Regions from separate parts of the Pseudothermotoga elfii DSM 9442 genome, predicted to be linked through region 2. Evidence: predicted binding sites of a transcription regulator. Region 2 holds the regulator's gene; the other holds the start of a gene.
The links. Region 2 encodes HrcA, which represses chaperone genes, less so after heat shock. Its sites were predicted from a motif close to ATTAGCACTCNNANNNTNNGAGTGCTAAT; they were not measured.
Positions count from the first base shown of each region.

Region 1 (10,588 bases), 300 kb from region 2:
TCAATTTTCGTTTTTTCATCAACTCCTCGGGCAATTCATCTGTGTAGTGACAGACGCAGGAAATATTCTCCCTGACTATTCTTCTAATCTCTTTCTGGCTTATGCCATGGGTTAAGGGGTATATTGGAAGAATCTCAAGAACTTGTGTCCCATCCTCTGGTTCAATCTCTGGATTTACCATTTCAATACCACCAAATTGAGAATGTTTTACCAAACCAGTTGCATAAATAGTTTTATTTTTTAAAACCTGAAGGCCTTTATGGAGGTATTCCTGATTGAACCATTTCAATAAAAGCTGACTTACACCGTCGGCAAGTACAGCTGCTGTAATTGTCATAGAACCAATTTTCTTGGTTTCAACATTCACCACTTTTCCTCTTGTGGTGAGCTTTCCTTCGAAACTAATCTCCGAAATCGGAATTATTTTTCTGCGATCTTCGTAATCCCGTGGAAAGTAGAAAATCAGATCCCCAAGTGTTGATATTCCCAGTTTCTTCAAAATGGCCTCTTTTCTTGGTCCAACTCTCTTTGCATATTTAATTTCACAGCTCGGTTGTTTCATCTGCGAACAATCTGGATTTGAGATTAGATACCAATCTCTGAAACGCTCAATCATTCCCAAGGAATTTTTTACTCTTTTTATAGCTCTCTCAGGCTGCATATCGGCAACTGGTTCGATGTATTCAAATAATTGCTTAAATTTCTCGAGAATCTCCGAATTTTGCAAAACATGGTCAGCAACAAGTTCATACCGATCCTGGACTTCCTCGACCAGCTCGTTTGTACCCTTTTTTCCATGTAACACTTCAAGCAAACTTTGCTCAAGAAAATCAAGAAACTCTTCAACGAGGATAGGGTGCATCGTAAACAATGCTCTCCCAGTTTTGAAGATTAACCCAACCAGAAATTCGCATCTCGATAAGTTTCTGCAACGAGAAGAGAATGCCAGATACCACCACAAGCAATATCAAGCCAGCAATAATCATTGAACCTTTTTTCATTCTAAATATCCTATATAGGGAAGATTTCTGTACCTTTCTTCATAATCAAGCCCATAACCAACTACGAAGAGATCTCCTACTTTGAATCCAACAAAATCTATTGGTATGCCATGATCATGCTTTTGTTTCTCAATCAAAGTTACTACTTTGAGATCTGCTGGTTTGTATTTCCTCAAATATGCAAGTATGTACCTCAACGTATTACCGGTGTCGATTATATCCTCAACTACAAGGACATGCTTACCTGCAAGATCTTCATCAACCCACGATTTGACGCGTATTCTTCCTGTTGATTGAGTACCTGCATAGCTCGATACATGAACAAATGAATAGCTAATATTCATATTTATGCTCAAAACCAACTCACTGAAAAAATGTACTGAGCCCTTGAGCACGCATATAGCACTGAGCGAATCCGTTTTATCCCTGTAGTACTCTTCTATCTCTCTTCCCATTTCAGAAATTCTGCTGCGTACAGCTCCTTCATCAAACAAAATTTTTGGTAACACACAATGCCTCCTCTCAAACGTTCAGTACCTGAACCATTCTATCAAAACTTTTAAGTTCCTCGCTCAAATCAATAAAATTATCACTTGTATATCTAACATTTTCGCACAATCTTGTAAATTCCTCAACAGGGGCTATGTCAAATTTTATATACTTTGTTTTATAATGCATAGGAATCGCAATTTTCGGCTTGATCAGGTCCAAAATCTTTCTTGCTTCTTTCGGTCCTATGGTAAAAGTCCCTCCTACCGGTAAAAGCAGAACATCTAAATCTTTTAGATGTTTTATCTGTGACTCATCCGGAATGTGACCAAGATCGCCAAGGTGAGCTACTCTGAATCGACCGAAATCAAATACAAAAACTATATTACGACCCCTCCGGGCACCAGATTCATCATCATGAAAAGTTTCTATTCCAGAGATCTTCACGTCCCTGAATTCATAGTCCCCCGAATCCTTGATAATCTCAAATTTTCCTTTAATGAGTCTGTGGGCATTGTGATCAAAATGCTGGTGACTTTCCGTAATTAAATCAACGGTTACATCTGGAACTCTATAGCCAACCGAACTATCAAAAGGATCGGTGAGTATCAATGTCTTGCCGGTATCAATCAAAAAACATGCATGCCCAAACCACGTTATTCTCATGCCAACACCCCCTTGGTTTTCTCATCGAAAAAAATCTTACGTTCAGACTAATTCATTCAACAAAATTATAACAGCATTTACTATCGCTGGATTCACTTATAACCAGCCAGCATTAGTATCAGTCTATAATTACGAGTGCTATACAATTTATATACAGATACATTATTATAACCTAATCGCTTTTATATAGATAACTTTATAAACAACCAAATAGAGCCAATAGCCCTTGACAAGCTGGTTTTCAACCCATATAATGATACTGGAAGTACTTAGGAGGTGAAATGATGAGCGAAAGAGAATACGTTGTTGGTATTGATTTAGGCACGACAAATTCAGTAATAGCTTGGATGAAACCGGATGGATCGATTGAAGTAATCCCGAATGCTGAAGGTGGAAGGATAACTCCATCCATAGTAGCCTTCACAAAATCTGGGGAAATAATAGTTGGCGAACCAGCAAAACGCCAGATGATACTCAATTCAGAGCGAACTATTAAATCCATAAAGCGTAAAATGGGAAGCGATTACAAAGTAAAAATCGACGACAAGCAATATACTCCGCAGGAAATCAGCGCTTTGATTTTGAAAAAGATGAAGAAAGACGCTGAACAATACCTGAATGGAAAGATCAAAAAAGCAGTTATAACCTGTCCGGCCTATTTCAACGACGCTCAGAGACAGGCAACAAAAGAAGCCGGGCAAATTGCAGGCTTTGAAGTTCTGAGAATAATCAACGAACCAACTGCTGCTGCACTGGCTTATGGGCTTGACAAGAAAAAAGAAGAGAAGGTGCTTGTTTACGATCTCGGCGGAGGAACATTTGACGTATCCATACTCGAGATAGGCGAAGGTGTTATACAAGTAGTGGCAACATCTGGCAATAACCATCTTGGTGGAGACGATTTTGATCAGAGAATTGTCGATTGGATGGCTGAAGAATTCAAAAAACAGCACGGTGTGGATTTAAGAGAAGACAGACAAGCACTTCAAAGGTTAAGAGATGCCGCAGAGAAAGCAAAAATAGAGCTTTCGAGCAAGCTTGAAACAGACATAAGTTTGCCATACATCACTGCTACTGCATCAGGTCCGCTACATCTCGAATTGAGATTAACGAGATCTCTCTACGAATCTCTTGTTAAAGATCTGTTTGAAATGACAAAAGGTCCCGTGGAGAAAGCCTTAAGTGATGCAAAACTTTCTCCAAAGGACATAAATGAAGTAATACTTGTCGGTGGTATGACGCGTTCACCAACGGTTCACAAGATCATACAAGATATTTTTGGTAAAGAACCTAACAAAGGTGTGAACCCGGATGAGGCAGTTGCAATAGGTGCAGCTATTCAGGCAGCAATTCTTGCTGGAGAAGCAAAAGAAAAAGACATAGTTCTCGTAGATGTTACGCCACTGACGCTTGGTATCGAAGTTAAGGGAGGTCTTATGGAACCTGTTATCCCAAGAAATACCACTATACCTGTTAAAAAAAGTAAGATATTCACAACAGCGGAAGATTATCAAACGGAAGTAGAAATAAGAGTCTATCAAGGTGAAAGAACCATGGCAAGAGACAACATATTCCTCGGAAGCTTTAGACTTGTCGACATTCCACCAGCGCCAAGGGGTGTACCACAGATAGAAGTAACATTCGACATAGACAGCGATGGCATAGTACATGTCTCTGCGAAAGACCTTGCATCTAACAAAGAACAATCGATGGTAGTTACAGGTAGGCATAAATTAAAAGATGAAGACATAAAGAAAATGATGGAAGAAGCTCAGAAATATGAGGAACAAGATAAGAGAAAACGTGAAGAAGTCGAACTCAAAAATAAAGCAGACGATCTTGCCTACAGCGTGAGCAAATCTTTGAAAGAACATGGAGATAAGCTCCCAGCTGATTTGAAATCAAAACTTGAACAGCTTGTCAATGATCTGCGAGATGCGATAAATAAAGATGACATTCCAAGAGTCAAGATGCTTTTCGATGATTTACAGCAAGAGAGCATGAAGGTAGGTCAGTATCTGTACGAAAATGTTAGAAAAGAACAATCAAGTTCACAATAAAGATTTTTGAAAGGAGGGGTCTTCATGTTGCTGGAAAGACGTGAGGATTTCATGAAACCATTCAGAGAACTTCAACGTGAAATCGACAGGCTTTTTGAAGACTTCTTCGCTCCAGTGACTCGCAGAAGCACAGTTTATTCGTATTTACCAGATGTCGATGTTTATGAAACCGATGACTCAGTAGTGGTCGAAGTCGAGGTTCCTGGAATGGACAAAAAAGACTTTGAAGTAAAGGTCGAAGACAGTATTTTGAGAATCACCGGCGAAAAGAAACTCGAGCGCGAGAAGGAGAACAGAAACTACAAAGTCGTTGAAAGATGCTACGGGAAATTTGAAAGAACCCTGTCGTTGCCTGACTATGTCGATGCAGACAAAATCAAAGCAAAATATGAAAACGGTGTCTTGACAATCTCCCTGCCTAAACGCGAAGAGAAAAAGGCTAAAGTAGTGGATGTGAAAATTGAGTAAAAGATGGGGCGGGCAACCGCCCCATTAATTTAGGAGGTGATAATTGTGATTGATTTCAAAGATTACACTGAAAGTGCCCAAAGAGTTCTAACTTCTGTCCAAGACATTCTAAATAGATTTTCCCAAAATCAAATGTCCTCTGAGCACATATTACTTGCCATATTAGAGGATAGCGACAACGCAGCTATAGATATTTTGAAAAAAATAGGAGTAAATATAGATACCCTGAGAGATGAGACATCTTCGTTTGTTAGCAGATATGGAATGCGTGGAGGATTAATAAACCCATCTGGATCTCTATCTCAGGTCTATATAACACCCGATGCAAGGCATGTGCTCGAAGAATCAAAAAAAGAAGCGAGAAGAATGGGAGATGAAAAAATAGGAACCGATCATTTGTTGCTTGGAATGATTTTATCACCAAGTTCAATGACATACAGATTGCTCTCCAGACACGGCGTCACTCCAGATAAAGTTTACGAAGCCATAAGAGAGCTGAGAACAAGTGGAAAAACTGCCGAAGATGAGAATGTCGACGTATTGTTCAAATTCACCGAAGATCTTACAAAACTCGCCAAGGATGGAAAACTGCTACCTGTAATAGGAAGAGAGAAAGAGATTCTCAGAATTATACAAATACTTGGCAGAAAATTCAAAAATAATCCGGTTTTGATAGGAGATCCTGGAGTAGGGAAAACGGCAGTTGCCGAAGGACTGGCTCAAAAAATAATCTCAGAAAATGTACCAGGTTTTCTAAAAAATAAAAAAATCCTGAAATTGGATATGGGAAGGATCATTGCCGGTACCAAATTTAGAGGTGAATTCGAAGAGAGAATGAAAAAATTGATAGATGCCCTTAAAAAAAATGTCGGGCAGTACATACTGTTTATAGATGAACTTCACACTGTCGTTGGTGCAGGTGCAGCAGAGGGCGCCGTTGATGCTGCTAATTTACTCAAACCAGAGCTTGCTCGAGGCGAAATGCAGGTAATAGGAGCAACAACTGTTAATGAATATAGAAAATATGTTGAAAAAGATAAAGCACTGGCTCGAAGATTCCAGCCGGTCTTCGTGGGGGAACCATCTGTTGAAGAAACTATTGAAATATTGCGCGGTATAAAAAAAGAATTTGAAAAACACCATGAGGTATCAATAACTGATCAGGCGCTTGTTGCAGCTGCCCGTTTGGGTGCAAGATATATCACAGATCGTTTTCTACCAGATAAAGCAATAGACTTAATAGATGAAGCTGCATCAGCAATAAGACTTCAAGATAATGGAAAAATTGTGAATGAAAACGATATAGCCAAGGTAGTAGAGCTCTGGACGGGTATACCTGTCTCAAAAATGTTGCAATCTGAAAGAGAAAAGTTGATGAATCTTGAGCAACTCATCCACAAAAGAATTGTAGACCAAGATAACGCAGTAAAAATTGTTGCACAAACAATAAGAAAATCAAGGGCCGGTCTGAAAGATCCAAAAAGACCAAATGGTGTCTTTCTCTTTCTTGGTCCAACAGGTGTTGGCAAAACAGAACTTGCAAAAGCTCTCGCGGAGGTTCTTTTTGGAAGTGAAGATGCTTTGATAAGGATTGATATGAGCGAATACACAGAAAAACACACCGTTAGTCGATTAATCGGTGCACCTCCTGGATATGTCGGTTACGAAGAAGGGGGTCAACTAACCGAACAAGTCAGAAGAAGGCCATACAGTGTTATTCTGCTCGATGAAATAGAAAAGGCACATCAAGAAGTTTTCAATGTTCTGCTTCAGGTATTTGACGACGGCAGATTAACCGACGGCAAAGGTAACACAGTAGATTTCAGGAATACAATTATAATAATGACAAGCAATATAGCAAGTGAGCAAATACTTGATGCCCTCGAAGAAGGCATTGATGATTTGACAGTAATGATTGAAGAAGAAATGAAAAAGCATTTCAAGCCAGAGTTTGTAAACAGAATAGATGCAGCTGTTGTTTTCAAACCTCTCTCACTTGAGCACATGAAACAAATTGTTGAACTTCAACTCGAAAAAATTTCTGAAAGACTTAGTGAACAGGGAAGAAAAGTATATTTTACAGAGCAAGCAAAGGAATATATAGCCAAACGCGGGTATCTTCCTGCGCTTGGTGCAAGACCTCTCAGAAGGGTTGTGGAGAGCGAAATAGAAGCTCCTATTGCCGAAAAAATAATTTCAGAGCAATTCAAAGAGAACGAAACAATAACAATAGATGCAGACGAATACGGAATAATATTTAAATAAAGAGGGGCAGTTGCCCCTCATATTTTTGCAACAGATTGTCGCTCGATAAAATGTGCTTTTAAAACTGTCCTGCTCGTTTTTTTATCGTGAAAGATATTGTTGATCAAAAGAGTGGCAGCTATCAGACCCATTTGTTCTGGTTCCTGAGCAACACAGGTAATTGGAGGTTCAAAAATTTCATTCCAGTGAGAATCATCAAAAGAAACAAGCGAAATGTCCTGCGGGACTTTCAATCCAGTTTCTTTGATGACCTTCATAACACCAAGCATCATCAAATTGTTGCTCACGATAAGTGCTGTGGGTTTTCTGCATAGAGAAAAAAACCTCTTGGCTGCTCGATATCCTCCCTCTTCGCTTGATTCTCCGTCTATAATCCACTCATTCTGAACAGTTATTCCAAGCTCCTTACATGCCTTCAGAACCCCATTAAGTCTTTCCTTTCCAGTAAAAGATCTGGCCCTTAATGTCATTATTCCAATTGTTCTATGTCCACTTTTGTAAAGATATGTCACAAGCTCCCTAACGCCAGATTCATTATCTGTTATGACATAACTCACATCTACATTTGGTACTATCCTGTCGAAAAAAACAAGCGGAATTCCTGATTCTGCAATTTTTTTGTATATAGTTCTGTTACCTCCAGAATCAACTGGAGCAGCAAGAATGCCTTCTACTTTCTGACTTGCAAGTGTTCTAAGATTCTCCACTTCTTGATCAGGATCTTCATTAGTAGAACACAAAAGCAGGTGATACCCTATCGGCCGAAGGACTTTTTCCATCCCGCGAACAGTATATGCGAAAAAAGGATTAGAAATATCTGGTATCAAAACACCTATAATTTTAGTCTGACCTTTTTTCAATCCCATCGCTGTCAGATCCGGAAGATACCCCATCTTCTCGGCTAATTGTATTATCTTTTCTCTGAGTTGAGCACTCACACCGGGTTTACCATTTAAAGCACGAGACACAGTTGATGCATTGACACCAAGTTTTTTTGCAATATCTTTGATCGTTATTTTCATCACAACCCAGCGCAGGAGACTGCATCTTCTTTAAGATGAAGAAAAGTGCGCTGTTCCCTCCTTTCTAACATTAGCATCTTTGTTAAGTCTTGATACTTAGCTGATGAATGAATTTTTTCCCCATTCAATGTACGTATATCAAAATACCCAGAACTCAAACTATAAATTATACCAACTTGATTTTTGTACCTCACTTTATCAAACCTTCTATGAATACCTTTCTTGCCAGATAATTCAGATTTATACCCTGCTCTCCATAAACAATATTCTCTTACATCGAAAAAACCTTTTTGTGGACCTTCTTGATATTGACTGCCTTCTACGTCAGGGTTGACTATTTTGTGTATATCAAACGGTGCTATTTCTACTTTTGCAATCGGCAGTATCTTGGTTATTAAGTTAACAAGTCTGTTGTGTGCATCAACCTTCCATTGAAGACTTGGTGACAACCAATTATTTCGTCTCTTTCTATTTAGAAACCTTGTTTTTCCATATCTTCTGTTTCTTCTATACTCTCTTCTCTCTAAAAGCAGTTTCTTTATATCTTGTCGCAGTTCTACTTCAATGCTGAACAGTTTTTGTTTGTCTGTTATTGCTGAAACGCCAGCTGTTTTTGAACCTGTGTCCATTCCAGCAATAACAGGTTGTGTGTATGTTGTTGTGTCATACAGCAACTGGATTGTAAATGGTTCTCTTCTAACAACTTTTGCAAGACCCTGTTTTAATAATCTTCTTACTTTTCTATGCCTTTTTGTTGGCATTAATGGTTTGCTATCTTTTGAAATTACATAAACCACACAATCACTTCCAATTGTCTTTTGACGATAACTCAGGGATTATCCCTGTAAGGTGCTCATCCCCAATGTTAGACAGGCTTGTTATGTGCAGATCACTGCCCTTACCCCTCAGGACTGTTTAGACCTGCACGACAGAGTCTGGAACTTGAGCAGCATCCCAAGGTGTAACTGTCTAACGTAGCCACTTATGTGGCTGAGGGTAGTCAATCAGGCTTTTTTCAAGCCCCCGCTTTCTATAGTGGGCAGTTGACTCTTACACTCCTCTTTTCTTCGCGTCTTCGCGCACAATTTATTTTACATGACTTGCATAAGTGATCAATTCTGAAAATCAATGATTTTTTACCGTTCTGAGGATATTATAGTGGAAATTCTCCTTGTTTCACTTTTTTGCATCATTTTTTCATATTTGACTATAACATTTTTCTGTTTTATTCTATTTTCAGATTATCGCAAACGAATGCGTTACTTTATATAGAAAGGAGTGTTACTTTTGAAAAGAAAAGTTGGGCTCATGACCTTTTCCGATGGCAGAGAATATGTTCACAAAGACCTTATAAATATCAACAAAGCTTTTGAGCAAAAACTTGTTGAGGCTCTTGAATCTACCGGAGAAATACAGGTAATAAGGTCAAATAAGATTGTAAATAAACCCTCTGTAGCCAGAGAAGAAGCTGTTTTTCTAAATAATAGTGGAGCACAAATGACTATTTTCAATTATGCGGTCTGGGCCTTTCCGCATTTCAGCGTGATTGCAAGTAAATTCGCTCCACCACCATTTTTACTCTTCGGAAATATTAATCCAAAATACCCGGGCATGGTGGGAATGCTTGCCGCAGCAGGCGCACTCGATCAAGATGGTACTCAGACTTACAGAGTCTGGGGAGATATAAAACAAAAAGATGTTCTGAGAAAAGTCCTTGCTTTTGTAAGGGCCGCGACTGCAAGAAACATGCTTAGAGGTCAAAGATATGGTCTTTTTGGCGGAAGGTCGATGGGCATGTACACAGCTGTTCCAAATGTGGATTTATGGAACAAGCTCTTTGGAATAGACATAGAGCACATAGATCAACTTGAAATCATTGAAAAAAGTAAAAAAATACCAGATCAAGCCGCAAAAAGTGCAAGAGAGTGGCTTGAAAAATTAACAAGAAAGATCCACTACGATGGCAAACAGCTCACACCAGAAAAGCTCGAACTGCAGATCAAGAGTTATTACGCTGTCAAAAAGATCTGTGAAGAATTCGAACTTGATTTTACAGGTATAAAAGCTCAGCCAGAATTGACAGAGCATTTTGTCACCATGGATCTCACAGAAGCCTTTATGAACGATCCGTACGATTTCGATGGCCCAAAGGAACCAATCGTATGTGCAACTGAAGCTGATTCAGATGGTGCTTTAACAATGCAAATATTGAAGCTTATATCCAACCAGCCCGTGCTTTTTGCTGATCTTCGCCACTATGATGAACAGGATGATTTCTTTGATCTGTGTAACTCTGGAGAACACGCCACTTTTTTTGCGGCAAAATCTTATGATCCCGCCGTGAATCTTGCAAAAGTGGAGCTCTATCCAGAAAGTTTCTATTTTCCAGCAGGTGGAGCTTCTATAAGACACATCGCAGCACCTGGGGAAGTAACTCTGGCTCGCCTCACGAGAAAAAACGGCGAGTATGTGATGACTGTTATAAAAGGAGAATTTCTTGATTTTGGTGAGCAAAAAAACGAAGAGAAGGCAAGAAATACACAGATTGAATGGCCTCATGCTTTTGCAAAACTCAAAATCTCAGCAGATGATTTTCTGGCAACTTATAGTTCTAACC
Region 1 is NC_022792.1:11,937-22,524, forward strand. Features, by position in the region: gene recG (ATP-dependent DNA helicase RecG) at 1-862, opposite strand, end outside; gene TEL01S_RS10985 (hypothetical protein) at 843-1,001, opposite strand; gene hpt (hypoxanthine phosphoribosyltransferase) at 998-1,510, opposite strand; gene TEL01S_RS00070 (MBL fold metallo-hydrolase) at 1,524-2,156, opposite strand; gene dnaK (molecular chaperone DnaK) at 2,438-4,216, shown strand; gene TEL01S_RS00080 (Hsp20/alpha crystallin family protein) at 4,241-4,684, shown strand; gene TEL01S_RS00085 (ATP-dependent Clp protease ATP-binding subunit) at 4,730-6,949, shown strand; gene TEL01S_RS00090 (LacI family DNA-binding transcriptional regulator) at 6,967-7,971, opposite strand; gene iscB (RNA-guided endonuclease IscB) at 7,971-8,768, opposite strand; gene TEL01S_RS00100 (L-fucose/L-arabinose isomerase family protein) at 9,250-10,588, shown strand, end outside.
Region 1: dnaK (molecular chaperone DnaK) is a predicted target of HrcA. The motif match lies at 2,271-2,299, and genes of this name have one in related genera.

Region 2 (10,588 bases):
ATAAACAGAGATGGTACCAAAACAAACAAAATTCCCCCAGCTGTGGGCGTACCTGCTTTATAACTGTGTAAATCCGGCCCTTCCTCTCTTATATACTGACCGAGTTTATATCTTCTCAAAAATTTTATGAGTGGAGAGTACAGAATCGTGCAGATTGCGAAAATTATAAACGGGATCAACATCTAATCTCCTCCGTATATATTTGCAAAACTTTCTCTATTTGAACTGACCTTGATGCTTTGAATAAAACTACATCGCCAGGTATCAGGATTCTTTTCAAAAAATCAGAGATTTCTGTTGCGCTGTTGCTTGCAAAAATTTTTTTTGAACAGTTCATGATTTCTATCTCATTATCGACGTTGTAAACCACAACACCATCTAATTTTTCGAGAATCTCGCCAAGTTTCCTGTGTGTTTCAATTGAGTATTTTCCCTGTTCTTTAATTGAACCAACTACAGCAAATGATCTTTTACCAAGCTTCTTTATTGTTTCAACGGCTGTTTCAAACGACTCTATGCTTGCATTATAAGTGTCATCCACCACATAAATTCCATTGCAATTCATTACCCTGAATCTTCCAGCCACAGGCATAAAGTTTTCCAGAATGTTTTTATTACAGTCTATTCCGAGAATATCCAGTGCGGCTAAAACTGCTGATATATTTGTTAGCTGACCGGCATTCCAGATTGATTTGAGGTTGAAGATTAGCTGCTCTCTTGGGGTTTTGTAGAAGGCTTTCGTTGAGAAATCAATATAACAATAATCGACAAGTTGATAATCTCCTTTTTTATAGCCAAAAGTTACCATAGGTTTCGATGAAATTCTATCCAGCAGTTTTTTATCATACAAAACTATGGCTGTTCCATTTTTTTGCATATTCTCGATTAATTGGAGTTTTCCTCTCAATATCATTTCCTGATTTCCTGCTATTCCACGATGTGCTGTTCCAACATTCAGCAAAATTGCCACGTGAGGCATGGCTATTTGGCATAATCTTGCAATATCTCCAAATTTATTCATAGCCATTTCTAAAATAGCGAATTTCTCCGCATTGTATTCATTGAGAATCGATAGTGGCAAACCGATCTCCGTGTTCAAATTTCCTGGATTACGAAAAGCCCTGTCTTTTCCCAAGAGCTGATAGAGGAGTTCTTTCGTGGTGGTTTTTCCGTTTGAACCTGTTATACCTATCACAACTGGATTATGTTTTTTTAATTTTTCTCTGGCATTGCTGAGCAAAAACTCAATTGTGTCATTGACAGTTATCAATTTTTCTTCTGGAATATGTTGTAGTTTTTTTTCGGCAACGACATAAGCAGCACCTTTGTTAATTGCTTCATTGGCGTAAAAGTGTCCATCAGTTTTTTCACCTTTAATGGCTACGAAAACACATCCGGGGGTAACTTGCCTTGAATCAACGACAAAGCGAGAATTCTCAAACACGTTTTTTCTCCTTTTCGTATTCTTTCAAAAGGATTTTTCTAATTACTTCAGCGTCCTTGAATGGAATTTTCCTCTCGTCGCTGAAAATTTGATATTCTTCATGTCCCCTTCCTGCTACTATGACCATATCTCCGCGATTTGCCAAAGTGAGAGCTGTTTCTATTGCTTCCTTTCTGTCTGGAATAACGAGATATGGTGATCCTGATGGAACACCTTTCTCAACTTCGAATAATATTTCCTCGGGATCTTCTCCTCTTGGATCATCGGTTGTTATTATGCTTACATCAGAGTATCTGCAGACCACTTCAGCCATCATTGGCCTTTTTCCTTTATCTGCCTGGCCACCAGCTCCAAAAACTGTTATGATTCTTCCGCTTGCGATTTTTCTTGCAGTGATAAGGGTTTTTTCCAGTGCATCCGGGCTGTGAGCAAAATCAACAACGATATCGATACCCACCAGAGCGCCTTCACGTATGAACTGAAACCTTCCTTCTACTCCCTCAAAGCTTTTAATGGCTTCTATAATAGACTCAATATCGTATCCAAGTTCACAAAGAGATGCAATTACAAGTGTTGCGTTGTATGCGTTGTGTATGCCGGGTATGTTGATTGAGCATTTGTGTTCTCCGAAGCGGCTTTTCAAAACGAAATTTGTTCCGAATTTGTCTATTTCTGCAGATAGAATTCTGTAATCACTATTCTCAGACATGCCGTAGATTACTTTTTTCACTCTTTTGTTCACTATATGCTCGAATTCATCACTGACAACCGCTATACCGAATTCTTTTAATAGATCAAATATGTGGAGCTTGGTCTTTATGTATTCGTCAAAAGTTTGGTGGAAATCAAGATGATCACGCGTAATATTTGTCAAAGCAGCAATGTCAAATTTTACAGACTCCACTCTTTTCATAGCCAAAGAATGTGATGAAACTTCCATCACAAAATGTTTGCCACTTCTATCAACTGTGTTTTTCATTGCTTTGAGAATTTCTATTGCATCTGGTGTTGTATTGTCATGGTGAAATTTTTGCTCTCCAAGTATGTCATAATAAATTGTTCCAAGCATGCTGCCATTACTTCCGAGAGTCTTCAGGACGTGGTGAAATAAATGAGCTGCCGTTGTTTTTCCATTTGTCCCGGTTATACCTATAGTAAGCAGTTTGTTGAATGGATCGCCGTAATATAAAGCAGATAAGATAGATTCAGCAAGTCTGCTGTCACTCACAACCACGTGAGGAAAATCCACTGATATGGGATGCTCAACAACAAGAAATGAGGCACCTTTCTTGATTATTTCAGAAGCTATTTCATGAGAATCAAATCGACTTCCTTTGTGACAAATGAACAAATATCCCGGACGAACCTCGGTTGATTTATTGGTGATGCCTGTTATTACGATATCTTCTCCATCAAACTGGAGATTCAGGGTTACTTCATCGATAGCTTCAATCAGATTTCTGACAAGCATTGTTGCACCACCTCTAAACAATTGTAACACCGCTTGTAAAGCTTGACAAGTTTTCCAGGTTATGCTATGCTAAAATTAGCACTCAAATGATGAGAGTGATAAAATGAGGCGTGAATCAAGAATAAATGAGAGGCAAAAAAAGATTCTTTACTGTGCTGTACGTGAGTATATAATGTCAAAGAGGCCTGTGAGCTCCGAGCGGGTTCTGGAGGCTTCAGATCTCTCATGTAGTGGTGCGACTGTGAGAAATGATCTCAGAAAACTTGAATATCTTGGTTATTTGCATCAACCTCACACGTCAGCTGGAAGAATTCCAACTGATAAAGGTTATCGATTCTATGTAGACGAAACGCTCAGTTTGATGAAAGAATACACGCAGCGCTCATCTTCGATTTATTCAAAGTATCCTATTACTTTTGGTGATATGGAGAAAATACTCGAAGGGGCGGCCATGGCCCTTTCGAAGATTGCTAAAGGTGCTGTTATTCTTGAAAAACCAGCCGTTGAGAAACTCAAAATTCTCCGTGTTGCAATAGCACCAGTCACCAGAACTTATTATGTGGTTTCCATGGTAATGGAACTTGGGCTGGTAAAATTTATACCATTCAGGACTTTTCAGGAAATAGATTATCTATCACTGGAAAGTATAATGAATCAGCTTCTAAGTGGGCGAAATATAGAAAATATGAGTGATCGAATCTTGGAAAGCGAAATTGATCAATATTTGATAGATCTTTCAGAGTATCTCGTTAACACTTTAAAAGAAGATTTCAGAAATGATTTAATTAAAGTTGGTATTGATACATTGATCAACGCTGAAGATTTCGATGTGGAGGAGGTCAGAAAGCTGTCAAATTTCTTTTCAGACGATTTGATGCTAAGAAAGGTGTTTATTAATGCGAAAGAGATTCCTGCGGTCTTGATTGGTTCTGAACACGGTGTATCTGGTCTGGAGAATCTCGCTTTTTTCATCGACGGATACAAAAAGGAGGACAAATTAATGGGAAAAGTGATGGCCATCACTTCCAAGGTGGTCAGATATGAAGATATATTCAATTCATTGAGATATATGACAAGTAGGCTTACAGAGTACTTTACGGTTGCAACCAGAGAGGAGGGAAAATAATGAACGAAAATGAAAAACCCCAGATTACCGAACAAAAAGAAAATCAATCGGCATTAGATCAGCTCATTAAAGAGAAGCATGAGTTACTTGAACATCTAAGACAGCTCAAGGCACAATTCGAGAACTACAAAAGAGATTCATTAAGAGAAAAAGAACAGGTTTTGAAAAATGCCAATGAATACTTCCTTGTGAAATTAATTCCTGTGCTTGACGATATGGAAAGAGCTTTCGAAGAGGTTCGAAGATCAAAATCATACAAAAATTTCTACAGCGGAATGGAGATTATATACAAAAAGCTCTGGAAAATTTTGAACGATGAAGGACTTTTCAAGATAGAACCAAAAGAAAAATTTGACCCGTTCGAACACGAAGCAGTGGAACGTGTTGAGACAGATGAAAAAGAAGAATATTCAATTTTGAAAATCCTGGAAAATGGTTATAAATTTCACAAAAAAATTGTGAAGCCTGTGAAAGTTCAGGTAGCAGTCAGGCCAAGAGGTGAAAACGGTGCCAAGACAGAGTAAGGATTATTACGCAATCTTGGGTGTATCAAGAGACGCTTCGCAGGATGAAATAAAAAGGGCTTACAAAAAACTTATAAAGCAATGGCATCCCGATTTGCATCCAGAGAACAAAAAAGAAGCCGAAGAAAAGTTCAAAGAAATACAGGAGGCTTACGAAGTTTTAAGCAATCCTCAAAAAAAAGCTATGTACGATCGCTTTGGTTATGTTGGAGAAGCTGAGTTTTCCCAGCAGACTTCCTCAGGTTCGTTTGAAGATATTTTCAAAGATTTTGAAAGTTTCTTAGGAAGAGATATCTTCGACATATTTTTTGGGGAAAGAGGAACGCAGGAGAGGCAGCAGAACAGGCGAAGAACAGGTGAAGATATAACGCTGAATATTGAAATTGATTTTGCCGACTCTCTTCTTGGGAAACAGATACCTGTGGAGTATGACAGGTATGAACGTTGTGAGCACTGTCAAGGGCAAGGAGTTGAACCAGGCAGCGGTTATCAAACTTGTCCGAGGTGTCACGGTACGGGTGTCATAAGAGAGGAAAGAAGGAGCATTTTTGGGGTTTTTGTTAGTACAAGGACTTGTAGCACTTGTGGTGGTACTGGCAGGGTCATAAAAGAAAAATGTCATGTTTGCGGCGGAGCGGGTAGAATAAGAAATCGCTTTAGGACTACTGTCAATATACCCGCTGGGGTTTCTGATGGGGCCAGGATAAAAATTGAATCAGGTGGTAACGCTGGTTACGGTGGTGGACCGTATGGTGATCTGTATGTTTTGATCCATGTCAGACCAGATAAGAGATTTAGAAGACAGGACGATGATATATATGTTGATGTAACGGTAGATTATCTCGAAGCCATTCTTGGTACCACTATGAAACTCGATTTGCCAACGGGAAATTCGACAATGCTTCGAATACCGGCAGGTACTCAGCCAGGGACAGTTTTTAGACTTAAAGGAGAAGGTGCTCCATCAGTAAGAACAGGTAGGCGCGGTGACCTGTATGTCACAGTCAATGTTCGAATACCAAAAACTCTTTCCTCTGAAGAAGCAAAGCTTTTAAAAGAACTTGCAAAAATAAAAGGAATAGAATCTTAAATTAGCATCAAATAACCTCAAAAATGCCAAATAAACCAGATCAGGGTCCTTATACCCGTTTGTTTTTTTATTTTTTATCTATTTACAACTATTTTAGAACATGATAGAATAAAATGTAAATATTATGCAAAAGGAGGCGCAAGGCATGAGGCGCCAAGATTTGTTTGATTTCCTTCATCGCAATCCTTCCATTCAAGAAGCAAAAGCGCTCGCCAAGAAACTCGGATTAAAAGTCAAGAAAATGATGAAAAAACAGGAGGTATACAAATTAATCAGCGAATACGCTTCGAAATTACCTGAGGAAGCTACATCTCCACCTGCTTCTGCGAAAAGAACTGTGCAGGAGATTAACGAAATTCCTTTTTCGTATGGATCAGATAAGATAGTGCTTCTACCGGTTAACCCTCACCTTGTTTATCTTTATTGGGATCTGTCTGCAGAAACTTTTGAAAAACTTTCTAAAGCCGGGAATGTAGTCGTGAGATTGTACGATGTGACGTTCATTATTTTTGATGGAAAAAATGCCCACAGAATTTTTGAGGCTGGGATTGATCTCGGTGTCTGCAGAAATTATTATTTTCATGTCCCGATGTCCAATGCAGATTACATTGCAGAAATAGGTTACAAAAATGGCTACGATTTCATCCCGCTACTGAGATCAAATCTTTGCAAGACACCTTCAGATTCTCCGTCACCTTCTAACAGACAGAGATGGTATATAAGAGGAAAGAAATACGTGTTTGTAGGTGAAGCTTTTTTAAAGCCTGTTGAGCACATAGGTGGTAGCCGTGGTTCAAGTTTCTCAAATCTGGCAGGTGATAGAAAGTGATCGGTTATTTCAGCCTTGTTCTTCACTCTCATCTTCCATATGTTCATCACCCAGAACATGATTCTTTTCTTGAAGAAAGGTGGTTTTTCGAAGCAGTTATCGAAAGCTATATACCTTTATTGATGACTTTCGATCGACTTGCTCGGGATGGAATATCTTTTAAAGTAACAATATCTCTGACCCCGCCACTTCTTGAGATGATGAAAACAAAAAGCCTTCAGGAAAAATTCTTAACCCACGTAACCCAACTTATCGAACTCTGCGACAAAGAAATAGTTCATGCAAGGACCCTTGAAGAAAAAGAACTTGCTCTTTTTTACAAGAATAGATTTACTCAGGTACTGGAGTACTATAAATCTCTGAACTGCGATTTGACCAGCGGATTTAAAAAACACTCACTTGATGGAAACATCGAACTTATCACATGCAACGCCACACACGGATTTTTGCCTTTAATGCAACATCAACCTGTTGCTGTAAACTCACAGATAAAACTTGGAGTAAGAGCTTTCCAAGAAGTATTTGGTTTTCCTCCGAAAGGCATGTGGCTTGCTGAATGTGGTTATTATCCTGGTTTGGATGAGATTCTCAAAAGACATGAATTGAGATTTTTCTTTGTTGACTCACATGCACTTTGGTACGCTGATGAAAAACCAAAATATGATGTTTACAGGCCTGTAATGACTCCATCTGGTGTTTTCGCTTTTTCGAGGGATCCAGAATCGAGTGAACAGGTCTGGAGTGCCTCAACGGGATACCCTGGCGATTACAGATATAGGGAGTTTTATAGAGATATAGGTTTTGACAGAGATTTTGATTACATAAAGCCATACATAGATCCAAGCGGTGCACGTGTGAATACAGGTATCAAATATTACAAAATCACTTCCAAAGAATTACCGCTGGACGGTAAATCTTTCTACAATCGTGATGATGCTTTAACAGCTGCAAAAGAGCATGCTTTAGATTTTCTTGATAAGAAACTTACTCAGATACAAAGACTTTATGAGCTTTTTGATCAACCTCCAGTCGTGGTAGCTCCTTTCGATACGGAGTTGTTTGGGCACTGGTGGTTTGAAGGGCCAGAATTTCTGGAATATTTCTTTAGAGAAGCCGCGAAGGTTCGTTCAATGAAACCTCTGACAGCTTCCGAGGTCCTCGAAAAATTTGATTCGTTTCAAATACTCACACCGGCGGCTTCTTCGTGGGGAAACGGCGGCTACAATGAAACATGGTTAAACGGAAGAAATGACTGGATATACATTCATATGAACGAATTGAGTGACAGAATGGAGAAACTTGCAAGTGAATTTAAGGACGAGCACGATTTGTTAAAAATAAGAGTACTGAACCAGATGCTCCGTGAGCTTTTGCTTGTTCAATCGAGCGATTGGGCCTTTATCATTACGACAAACACCAGTGTCGAATATGCAGTTAACAGAATTAAAACGCATGTGAAAAGGTTTTTAGATCTGGAAAGACAGTTTTTGAGCAATAATATAGATGAAGAATATCTTTCGCAAATTGAGCAAATGGATGCGATATTCCCCTGGATAGACTACAGGGTATATAGTCGTTAGCAGAATCCGAGAGGAGGGATACAGTGCCTGCCAAATATTACGAAATCAGGTGGCACTCAAGAGCTGGTCAAGGTGCGAAAAGTGCCTCGCAGCTTTTGGCAGAAGCAGTTTTGGATATGGGTAAGTATGCCCAAGCTTTTCCCGAATATGGTGCGGAGCGATCTGGTGCGCCTATGAGGGCATTCAACAGAATTAGCGATGGGAAGATTACTATCCATTCATCAGTTGAGAAACCAAATGTGGTTGTGGTGATCGATGATACGCTGTTATCACCAGCGGTTGTCGAGGGCATAACTGAAGATGGTGTTTTAATTGTTAACACAACCCACCCTGTCGACTACATTAGAAAGAAAACACATTTTAATGGCAAAATTTGTACATTGAAAGCAACTGATATAGCCCTTGAGGAAATTAAAAGAGGGATACCAAATACAGTTATTCTTGGTGCAGTTGCGAAAATTACAAATGTTGTGACACTTGAATCGCTCGAGCAAAAAATCAAGAATATGTTTGGAAAAAAGCTCTCTGAAGAGATGCTTGAAGCCAATCTCAGAGCTTTAAGACGGGGTTACGAGGAGGTGGCCTGCGATGGCTGAGTTGAAGAAATGGAATGAAGTTCCAATTGGTGGAATTATTACTGAGCCGGGAACTGCACGCAAATACAAAACCGGCGACTGGCGCGTGAAAAGACCTGTTTATGATAGATCAAAATGTATAGATTGTATGATGTGTTGGTTCTACTGTCCGGACCTTGCTATTATTCAGGAAAATTCTGTTATGAAAGGGATAAATTATTTCTATTGTAAAGGCTGTGGTATTTGCGCTAATGTTTGCCCAAGAAATGCTATTGAGATGAGACCCGAAACAGAGTTTTCACACGAGGAGGAGTGAGTATGAAGCTTACCAGACAGGCTATAACTGGAGCACAGGCAGCCGCTTATGCTATGAAACAGATTGAACCTGATGTAGTGGCTGCTTATCCTATCACCCCTCAAACACCCATAGTTGAATATTTTGCAAAATATGTTGCCGATGGTGTAGTTAAAACAGAAATGATACCTGTTGAGAGCGAGCATAGTGCGATGAGTGCACTTGTTGGTGCCGCTGCTGCAGGCGCAAGAGCAATGACAGCAACCAGTGCCAATGGACTTGCACTAATGCATGAAATTGTTTATATAGCTGCTTCATTGAGACTTCCTATAGTAATGCCGGTTGTCAACAGAGCACTTAGTGGGCCAATAAATATACATTGTGACCATAGTGATACAATGGCAGAAAGAGATTCAGGATGGATACAGCTTTTCTGCGAAGACGCGCAGGAAGTTTACGATTTGACAATCATGGCTGTAAGGATTGCCGAACATGAAAATATAAGACTGCCTGTTATGGTTAATCAGGATGGATTCATCATTTCTCATGGAGTAGAAGCGGTTGAATTGTTGCCTGACGATGTTGTCAAGAGTTTCGTTGGTCAGTTGAAGCCTCTCTATCCTCTCCTTGATGTGGAAAATCCAGTGACATACGGTCCTCTTGATCTATACGACTATTATTTCGAACACAAAAGGCAGCAAATTGAGGCAATGAAAATGTTTTTGAGGTATTCTCAAAAATATCTGAAGAGTATTACAAAATTTCTGGCAGGAAATATGATTATGTTGAACCTTACAAAATGGAAGACGCACAGTATGTTATGGTAGCTCTTGGTTCAACTAATGGGACGATAAAATATGTTGTTGATCAATTAAGAGAAGAAGGAAAAAAAGTTGGGTTGTTAAAAATATGGATGTTCAGACCATTCCCGAAAGCTGAAATACAGAGGTACCTTACAGGTAGAAAAGCCGTTGTCGTTCTCGATAGATCGGCTTCTTTTGGTGCAGAAGCACCTCTATATGAGGCTGTTAAGTCGTCTCTGTATGAAGTAGCATCGAAGCCGCTTCTTGGTTCCTTTGTCTATGGACTTGGCGGCAGAGATGTTAATCCAGAATTGATAAGGTACGCTTTTGAAAAGGCTATCAGTCATGAACTTGTTGCAGACCAGGAATTGTACCTTGGTCTGAGAGAATGAGGAGGTGCATTGAATGCCGTTGACAATGAAGAAACTCGCAGAGATTTTTACAGATAAAGACCCTGGTTTAACGCAAGGGCACAGAATGTGCCCTGGATGTGGCGCACCAATAACTGTAAAAATAGCATTAATGACCGCTAAAGCACTCGGATACGAACCTGTAATAGGATTTGCGACTGGTTGTATGGAAGTTTCATCAACAATCTATCCATATACTTCCTGGACGGTTCCTTATATACACAATGCTTTTGAAAACGTAGCTGCAACAATTAGCGGTGTTGAGACTGCTTATAGATCTCTTAAAAAATCCGGGAAAATTCCATCTGATAGAAAATATGCCTTTTTTGCTTTCGGTGGAGATGGAGGAACGTATGATATAGGTTTACAGTCACTTTCCGGTGCTATTGAAAGAGGACATAAATTTATATATATTCTTTATGATAATGAAGGTTATATGAA
Region 2 is NC_022792.1:1,880,253-1,890,840, reverse strand. Features, by position in the region: gene mraY (phospho-N-acetylmuramoyl-pentapeptide-transferase) at 1-182, opposite strand, end outside; gene TEL01S_RS09220 (UDP-N-acetylmuramoyl-tripeptide--D-alanyl-D-alanine ligase) at 176-1,444, opposite strand; gene TEL01S_RS09215 (UDP-N-acetylmuramoyl-L-alanyl-D-glutamate--2,6-diaminopimelate ligase) at 1,437-2,915, opposite strand; gene hrcA (heat-inducible transcriptional repressor HrcA) at 3,019-4,041, shown strand; gene TEL01S_RS09205 (nucleotide exchange factor GrpE) at 4,041-4,565, shown strand; gene dnaJ (molecular chaperone DnaJ) at 4,549-5,655, shown strand; gene TEL01S_RS09195 (DUF4912 domain-containing protein) at 5,801-6,484, shown strand; gene TEL01S_RS09190 (glycoside hydrolase family 57 protein) at 6,481-8,064, shown strand; gene TEL01S_RS09185 (2-oxoacid:acceptor oxidoreductase family protein) at 8,088-8,660, shown strand; gene porD (pyruvate synthase subunit PorD) at 8,653-8,955, shown strand; partial or broken gene porA (pyruvate synthase subunit PorA) at 8,958-10,129, shown strand; gene TEL01S_RS09170 (thiamine pyrophosphate-dependent enzyme) at 10,143-10,588, shown strand, end outside.